DNA from 2 places in the Streptomyces sp. NPDC058295 genome. Region 2 is predicted to be linked to the other one. Evidence: riboswitches for the same ligand, from Rfam matches in the RefSeq annotation. Region 2 holds a riboswitch; the other holds the start of a gene.
The links. A riboswitch is a leader RNA that binds a small molecule or an ion and turns the genes downstream of it on or off. The one in region 2 is predicted to bind S-adenosylmethionine.
Positions count from the first base shown of each region.

Region 1: another riboswitch for S-adenosylmethionine. It lies ahead of ACFVYS_RS20900 (ABC transporter substrate-binding protein); the one in region 2 lies ahead of ACFVYS_RS36700 (aminotransferase class V-fold PLP-dependent enzyme).

Region 1 is NZ_JBHVYO010000018.1:111,721-116,098, forward strand. Features, by position in the region: gene ACFVYS_RS20890 (ABC transporter permease) at 1-198, opposite strand, end outside; gene ACFVYS_RS20895 (ABC transporter permease) at 195-1,154, opposite strand; gene ACFVYS_RS20900 (ABC transporter substrate-binding protein) at 1,163-2,785, opposite strand; gene ACFVYS_RS20905 (putative leader peptide) at 2,991-3,182, opposite strand; SAM riboswitch class IV at 3,142-3,251, opposite strand; gene ACFVYS_RS20910 (SAM-dependent methyltransferase) at 3,402-4,217, opposite strand.
Region 2 is NZ_JBHVYO010000052.1:39,492-43,869, forward strand. Features, by position in the region: gene ACFVYS_RS36690 (cytochrome bc complex cytochrome b subunit) at 1-818, shown strand, start outside; gene trpD (anthranilate phosphoribosyltransferase) at 988-2,052, shown strand; SAM riboswitch class IV at 2,132-2,248, shown strand; gene ACFVYS_RS36700 (aminotransferase class V-fold PLP-dependent enzyme) at 2,428-3,789, shown strand; gene ACFVYS_RS36705 (Lrp/AsnC family transcriptional regulator) at 3,822-4,103, opposite strand; gene ACFVYS_RS36710 (rhomboid family intramembrane serine protease) at 4,100-4,378, opposite strand, start outside.

The DNA.
Region 1 (4,378 bases), on a different contig from region 2:
CAGGAACCGCCGCGGTCCGACACCGCGTCCGGCACTCGCGGGGCCCGGGTCGGCCCCCGGATCCACCGGCCGGGCCAGGCGGGCCGCGGCTTCGACCGGTCCGACCGGTCCGACCTCTTCGGTAGTTCCTGCCGTCCCTCCCGTTTCGGCGGTTCCGGCGGTTCCGGCGGTGACACCGTCGGCAAGTGTCCGGCTCATGCGGGACGCACCTTCCTGGTCGCCGCCACCACGATCCGCGGGTCGAGCAGCGGGTAGACGAGATCGACGATCAGATTGGCCGCCACGAAGATCAGCGCCCCGAACACCACGACCCCCTGGACCAGCGGGATGTCCTGGACCGTGACCGCGGCGGCGGTCACGCGGCCCAGACCGTCGCGGGAGAACACCGTCTCGACGACGACCGAACCGGCGATCAGCTGGCCGGCCAGCAGTCCGACGACCGTCAGCGCCGGCAGCGAGGCGTTGCGCAGCGCGTGCCGCAGATGAATGCGCAGCCGGCCGGCGCCCTTGGCCCGGGCGGTCTCCACATAGGCCTGGTCCAGCGCCGTGAGCAGGCTCTTGGCCAGCACCTGCGCCACCAGGGCGCCGGTCGGGATCGCCAGCGTGACCGCGGGCAGCACCAGGCCCCGCAGCCCGTCGTTGCCGAACGCGGGGAACAGTCTCGTCCGGAAGGAGAACAGCTCGACGAGGACCAGCCCGACCCAGAACGTCGGCACCGAGACCCCCAGCGGCGGCAGTGACAGCAGCAGCTGCCGCAACCAGCGCCGGGTGGTGTAGGTCGCGAGCACCGCGAGCCCGCCGCCGAGGAACACCGCGAGGAGCAGTGCCGCCCCGGTCAGCTGGAGGGTCTGCGGCAGCGCGTCGGCCAGCGTCGAGGTCACCGGTCGGCCGGTGGACACCGAGTCGCCGAAGTCGCCGCGCACCGCCCTGCCGAGATAGTCGGCGTACTGCGCGAGAATCGGCTTGTCGAAGCCGTACTCGTGCCGCAGTGCCGCGAGTTGGGCCGGATCGACCTGCCCGGTGTCCGCTCCCGCGCCGGCCATCGCCGAGACGGGATCACCGGGCAGGTAGTCCAGTACGAGGAAGGACACCGTGTAGGCCGCCCAGAGCACGCCGAGGGCCTGCGCGAGTCGTTTGACCACATAGAGACGCATGCCGGCGGCTATCCGATCCAGGTGTCGTGCAGCTGGATCCGGCTGGAGGCCTCGAAGTCGAGGTGGTGCACCTTCTTCGCGACCCCGAGCTGGGTCTGGAGCTCCACCACGGGTACGACGTAGGCGTTCTGCACGATCAACTGCTGTGCCTGGGTGACGAGTTGCTTGCGCTTCGCCGCGTCGGTCGTCGCGGCCTGCCGGGTCAGCGCGGTGTCCAGCGGGCCGGCCGGCAGGTGGTAGAAGTTGGCCAGCCGGGTGGAGTACGAGCTGCGCAGGATGTCCGGGTCGGCGCGGGTCACGTTGCCCCACACCGCGTCGAAGTCACCGGACTGAAGGGTCGGGGAGAACTGGGCGATCTGGAGCTGCTTGAGCACCACCTCGACACCGACGGCCTTGAGCTGCTGCTGGATCAGTTCCAGCGCGGGCTGGGTGGTGGCCGCGTTGGCGAACCACTTGACGGTCAGGCTCAGCTTCTTGCCGTCCTTGACCCGGACGCCGTCGCCGCCCGCCCGCCAACCGGCCGAGTCCAGCAGGGACTTCGCCTTGGCCGCGTCGAAGGTCAGGTCGGAGCCGAGATCGGTGTAGTCCGGTGTGGTGTGGGCCAGGATGCTGGTCGCCGGCTCGGTGCCGGTCGGGAACACGGCGTCGACGATCTGCTGCCGGTCGATGGCGAACAGGATCGCCTGGCGTACCTTCGCGTCCTTGAAGAGCGGCCGGGAGTTGTTGAGCCCGAGGTTGAACACCACACCCGGGTTGGCCCGTTGCTGGAGGTTCACCGCGCCGCCGCCCAGCGCCGCCTCGTTGGCCCTGCCGACGCTGCCGATCGCGTCTACCTGGCCGGACTGGAGGCTGCCGGTGCGCACGCCCGCCTCGGGCACCACCTTGAACACCAGCTTGTCCAGGTATGCCTCGCCCTGCTTGGTCCACAGCGAGGAACCCCAGGCGTACTTGGCGCGCTTGGCCAGGGTGATCGACTGGTTCTGCACATAGCCGTTCAGCACGAACGGCCCGGAGCCGACCACTCCCTTGCTGCACTTCTCCTGCGGGCTCCTGCGCACGCTCGCCGACGACTCGATCCCCAGCGAGTGCGTGGCGGTGGCCTGGAGGAACTGCGCGTTGGGCTGCTTGAACTTCACCCGGACCGTGAGCGGGCCCACGGCGGTGGTGCTCTCCACGCCGCTCAGGTACCCCTGGGCGAGGGTGCCGAGGGCGCCGAGCTTCGGAACCGCGTCGAAGTTGTCCTTGACCACCTGCGCGGTGAGCGGTGTCCCGTCGCTGAAGGTCACCCCTGATCTCAGGTGGAACGTGAACGTCGTGGTGTCCGGGCTGATGTCCCAGCTCTTCGCGAGCCACGGCACGATCTTGCCGGTCTTGGGGTCCTGGTCGGTGAGGGAGTCCACGACCTGACGCAGTGAGTAGATGGTGTCGTTGCTGCCCACCTGCTGCGGATCCACGCAGCCGGCGTCGGAACCCACCGCGAAGGTCAGGGTGCCGCCCGACTTCGGGCTGCCGCCCTCGCCGCTCGAGCTGCCGCTGCCGCCCGACGAGCAGGCGCCGAGCAGCAGGCTGCCGGTCACGAGTGCGGCGAGCGCCGCCCATCGGGGGGTACGGGAATCCGGATGCGCTGTCACGGGATGGTTCTCCTACTCCAAGGTCACCGCGCACAGGCCGGTGCGGAACGCGGCCATGGCGATGCGCGGAGGGTGCCTGCCCCGCACGGGCCGGCACTGCTCAGAACTGTTCAGGGGAAGGGGACGTCGACGACCGGGTCGATGGCGACGTCGATGACGGCGTGACCGCGCGGTGGGCGAGGGTCAGCCTGCGGGGTGGGCGTGATCAGCCCTGACACAGACAGCTGGCGGAGCGCTGCAGGTCGATGTGGCGTCGGCGCGAGAATCCGGAGAACAGTGCCGCGGTCGCGATCGAGGCACTCAGGTTGCCGCTGTGCCGCACGCTGGTCCTCCCCGTCTCAGGCCCCTGGACCGGGGCCACGCGCTTGCGGGGTCGGTGACCCCGCCGGGCTTTCACCTGGAGCACCCCACCGCGGAGGAGGGTTGCCGGTCAGCTAGCCAGGGCTTGATGCTGACACTCAATGCCGGGGTCGATCTTACGGAGTACTGACATTATCCGTCAATATCGGTAGGAGAGTTGAACGGCTCCGCCGCACCGGCTTGGACGGCGGGTGTGGCGGAGCGGCGTCAGCGCGCGTCGGCCGCCCGTCCGGTGCGGAGGGCGGCGGCGCGGGTGCTACGGCTTGCGGGCGAGGCCGCCGTGTTCGCCGATCACGTCCGGGGCGGGGGAGGTGGCCTCCGGGCGCCAGAGGGGGACCGAGACGACTCCGGGCTCCAGGAGCTCCAGTCCGTCGAAGTACGCCGTGATCTCGTCGACGGAGCGCAGGTTGTACGGGACGGCGCCGCTCTCGTTGTACGCGTCCTGGGCCTCTTCGAAGACCGGGTCGATGCCCCGCGAACCGTCGTTGACGGAGAGGTAGCTGCCGGACGGCAGTGCCGCCATCAGGCTGGTGACGATGGAGCGGGCCTGGTCGTGGTCGGCGACGTGGCCCAGGATGTTGCTGAGGATGAGCGCGGTGGGACGGCTGAAGTCCAGCGTCTCCGCGGCGCTCGCCAGGATGCGCTCCGGGTCCAGCACGTTGGCGTCGACGTAGGAGGTCGCGCCCTCCGGGGTGGAGTAGAGCAGGGCGCGGGCGTGGGCCAGGACCAGCGGGTCGTTGTCGACGTAGACGATCCGCGTCTCGGGGGCGAGGCGCTGGGCGACCTCATGGGTGTTCTCGGCGGTCGGCAGGCCGGTTCCGACGTCCAGGAACTGCCGTATGCCCGCCTCGGAGACCAGGTACGTGATGTTGCGGCGCAGGAACGCGCGGCTGCTGCGCGCGATGGTGACGATGCCGGGGAACACGGCGGTGTAGGCGTCGCCGGCCTGCTCGTCGACGGGGTAGTTGTCCTTCCCGCCCAGCCAGTAGTTCCAGATGCGGGCCGAGTGCGGCACCGAGGTGTCGATCTTCTGAGGTGCCGCTGAACCGGGCGTGGTCACATGGTCGGTCATGAGGGGTGTCCGTCTTTCGGCCGAGGCGTGGGCAGTTCGAGCCACAACTTACGTCCCAACGACCCTGGTACGTACACCCGTTCACATTTTCGCTCGGTTCGAACGGTGCTCACGCGAAAACGAGCCGGCTTCACACCTGGCTGCCGGCCGGTCCGGCCGCG
Region 2 (4,378 bases):
TCCTGGTTTTCGGTGTCATCGGGGTCATCGCGGGCATCGCGCAGATCAACCCGATCTGGGCCATGGGCCCCTACCGTCCGGACCAGGTGTCCACCGGCGCCCAGCCCGACTGGTACATGGGCTTCGCCGAGGGTCTGATCCGCTTCATGCCGGGCTGGGAGATCAACATCTGGGGCCACACCCTGGTCCTGGGTGTGTTCATCCCGCTGGTCCTGTTCGGTGTGCTGCTCGCGATTCTCGCGCTCTACCCCTTCATCGAGTCGTGGGTCACGGGCGACAAGCGCGAGCACCACATCCTGGACCGCCCGCGCAACGCCCCGACGCGCACCGCGCTGGGTGTCGCCTGGGTCACGATGTACATGATCATGCTGGTCGGCGGTGGCAACGACCTCTGGGCCACCCACCTCCACCTGTCGATCAACGCGATCACCTGGTTCGTCCGGATCTTCTTCATCGCCGGACCGGTCATCGCGTACATCGTCACCAAGCGGATCTGCCTCGGCCTCCAGCGCCGGGACCGGGACAAGGTGCTGCACGGTCGCGAGACCGGCACCATCAAGCGCCTGCCGCACGGTGAGTTCATCGAGATCCACGAGCCGCTCAGCCAGGAGCAGCTGCACACCCTCACGGCGCACGAGCAGTACGAGCCGGCCGCGATCGGCGCCGCCGTCGACGAGAACGGCGTCGAGCGCAAGGTGAAGGGCAAGGAGAAGCTCCGCGCCAAGATCAGCGGGGCGTACTTCGGTGAGGACCAGCAGATTCCGAAGGCCACCGTCGAGGAGTACAAGGAGATCACGAGCGGCCACGGCCACCACTGATCGCTGAGGCGTCGCCACGCCGCAGGAAAGGGCCCCGTCCGGTCTTCGGACGGGGCCCTTTGCCGTGCCCACGGGCTGGATAGGGTGGGGTGCACCTTGTCACGAGGCGCACGACGGCACACGACGTCCGACGTACCCGACGAACACGACGACACACGCAGGAGCGGCTATGAGCGCTGTGACCCCCGCTGGAGGCGACACCGCGGCGGGCCGTTCCTGGCCCGAGGTACTGAACGGTCTGCTGTACGGCCGCGACCAGGACGCCGACGCCACGTTCTGGGCGCTGGACCGGATCATGCGCGGCGAGGCGACCGACGCGCAGATCGCCGGGTTCGTGGTGGCGCTGCGGGCCAAGGGCGAGACCGTCGCAGAGATCAACGGGCTCGTCCGGGCGATGTACGAGCACGCCAACCTGATCGAGGTGCCCGGCCGGACCGTCGACATCGTCGGCACCGGAGGGGACGGCGCGAAGACGGTCAACATCTCCACGATGTCGGCGATCGTCGTGGCCGGCTCGGGTGCCACGGTCGTCAAGCACGGCAACCGGGCGGCGTCCTCCGCGTCCGGCGCCTCCGACGTCCTGGAGAAGCTCGGCGTCAATCTGGAGCTGACCCCGCGGCGGGTGGCCGAGGTGGCCCAGGAGGCCGGGATCACCTTCTGCTTCGCGATCAAGTTCCATCCGGCGCTGCGTCATGTGGGCGCCGCGCGCGGCCAGTTGGGCATCCGCACGGTGTTCAACGTGCTCGGCCCGCTGACCAACCCCGCCAAGGTGCGGGCCCAGGCGGTCGGGGTCGCGGACCCGCGGATGGCGCCGGTCGTCGCGGGCGTCTTCGCCGAGCGCGGCAACTCGTCCCTGGTCTTCCGGGGCGACGACGGTCTCGACGAGCTGACCACGACGGCCACGTCCCATGTGTGGGTCGTCCGCGACGGCAAGGTCACCGAGGAGACCTTCGACCCGCGTGACGTCGGGCTCGAACTGGTCCCGGTCGAGGCGCTGCGGGGCGGGGACCCGTCGTACAACGCGGAGGTCGCCCGCCGCCTGCTGGAGGGCGAGACGGGCCCGGTGCGGGACGCCGTGCTGCTGAACTCGGCGGCGGCGCTGGTGGCCCTGGAGCCGGGCTCCGGGACCCTTGCCGGGCAACTGCGCGACGGCATGGCCAAGGCGGCCGAGTCGATCGACTCGGGTGCGGCCAAACGGGCGCTGGACCGCTGGGTGGCCGCCACCCAGGCGTGACGGCTCTCCGCTGACCGTCGTCCCGCGATCCGGACACGGGTTGCGGGACGGCGATCACTTCACGTACGTTCCTGTATCAGGTCATGAGTGACAGTCATGAGGCCCCGGCCGACTGTCCGGCAACCCTCCGTCCGTGGCGGGGTGCCCCGGGTGAAGACCAGGTCGTAGGCAGCGAGGTCTACGGCAAGCGCGGACCCCTCGCACTCTTCTGAGTGAGTACCGCCAGGGGTCCTGGTCGTTCGAGGGAGCCTTCCGTGAGCAAGCGAATGCGATAGGGCGTAGAGCCCCGCCTCCGCACACCCCTTTCACTTCCTCCGTGCTAGAGCCATGTCCGCTCGCACGGCGGTTCCCCCTTGCCTCTCACGGGAGTTCGCCATGTCTGTCTCCACCGCTGCCGCCGCCCGTACCGTTTGTGCCCCGCTGCCCGTTCTCGGCCGGGATGTCACCGTCCCGCTCGTGACGGGCGGCGAGGTCACCTACGCGGCGCTCGACTACGCGGCCAGCGCCCCCGCCCTCCAGCGGGTCTGGGACGACGTGGCGGCCTACGCCCCGTACTACGGCAGCGTCCACCGGGGCGCCGGCTACCTCTCGCAGCTGTCCACGGACCTCTTCGAGAACGCCCGCAGGACGGTGACCGAGTTCCTGGACTGCCGCCCCGACGACCAGCTGGTCTTCACCCGCTCGACGACGGACTCCCTCAACCTGCTGGCGCGGGCCCTCCCGGCCGGCTGCCAGGTCTTCGTCTTCGAGACCGAGCACCACGCCTCGCTGCTGCCCTGGCAGGACGCCCGGGTCACCTACCTGGATGCCCCGCGCACCCCGCGCCAGGCCGTCGAGACGCTGGAGCGGGCCCTCGCCGACCGGGACCCCCACGGCCCGGCCCTGGTGTGCGTCACCGGCGCCTCGAACGTCACCGGCGAGCTGTGGCCGGTACGCGAGCTGGCGGCCGCCGCGCACGCCCACGACGCCCGGATCGTCCTGGACGCGGCCCAGCTGGCCCCGCACCACCCGGTCTCCGTGCGGGAGCTCGACGTCGACTGGATCGCCTTCTCCGGTCACAAGCTGTACGCGCCCTTCGGGTCCGGCGTGCTGGCCGGCCGCGCCGACTGGCTGGTGGCGGCCGACCCGTACCTCGCGGGCGGCGGCGCCAGCCGCAAGGTCACGCGGCGCGAGGACGGGGGAGTGGACGTGGAGTGGCACGAGAGCGCCGCCCGCCACGAGGCCGGCTCCCCGAACGTGATCGGCGCCTACTCCATCGCCTCGGCGTGCAAGGCCCTCACCGAGGCGGGCTTCGACAGCCTGGTCGCCCGGGAGGAGTACCTGATCGCGAAGGTGCGGGCCGGTCTGGCCGAGGTCCCGCAGGTGAAGGTGCTGTCCCTGTTCGGCGACGACGCCCCGCGGGTCGGCGTGATCTCCTTCGTCGTCGAGGGCTGGAACAGCTCCCACTTCGCCGCCGCCCTGTCCGCCGAGTACGGCATCGGGGTCCGCGACGGCCTCTTCTGCGCCCACCCCCTGGTCCGTACCCTGCTGGGCAGCGACCCCCGGAACCAGGGCGAGTGCGGCGCCCCCGAGGCGGCTCCCGGCGAGAAGTCGCTCAACGCGATCCGGGTGAGCTTCGGCGCGGGAACCCCGGACGAGCACGTGGAGCGCTTCGTGAGCGCGGTGCGCGAACTGGTGAGCGAGGGCGCGCGGTGGCAGTACCGGACGGAAGACGGCCGCTGCGTGCCCGCGGTCTGAGCGACGGTCCGCCGGGAGGCGGTGTCAGCCGGTCAGGAGTCCAGCCCGATCGCGAACGCCGCCTCCAGGTCGTGCTGCGAGTAGGTGCGGAAGGCGACGTGCGTGTCCGTGCCCTCCACCCCGGGGATCTTGCTGATGCTGCCCGGGATGACCTCCGCCAGGTCCTCGTGCTCCTTCACCCGCACCATGGCGATCAGGTCGTACGTCCCGGTGACGGAGAAGACCTCGCTGACGGAGTCCAGCGAAGCGATCCGCTCCGCGATCTCGGGAATCCGGTCCACGCTGGTCTTGATGAGGACGATCGCGGTGATCACGGCTGGTTCTCTCCCTCGGGAGCCGGAGCTGGGGCGGGCTTCACTCTAGTCGCCCGCCCGTCCCCCACCGCCGCCCTTCCCGGGCCGCCCTTCGGGCGCCCCATTCCGAAACGGGCCCACGCGTAGAGGAGTCCCAGGCCGAAGCCCACCAGGTGCGCCAGATAGGCCACCCCCGGCCCCTGGGCGGCCCGCCCCGCCGCCACCCACTGCAGGGCCGCCCAGAAGGGCAGCACGACCCACGCGGGGAAGCGCAGCGGCAGGAAGAACAGGAACGG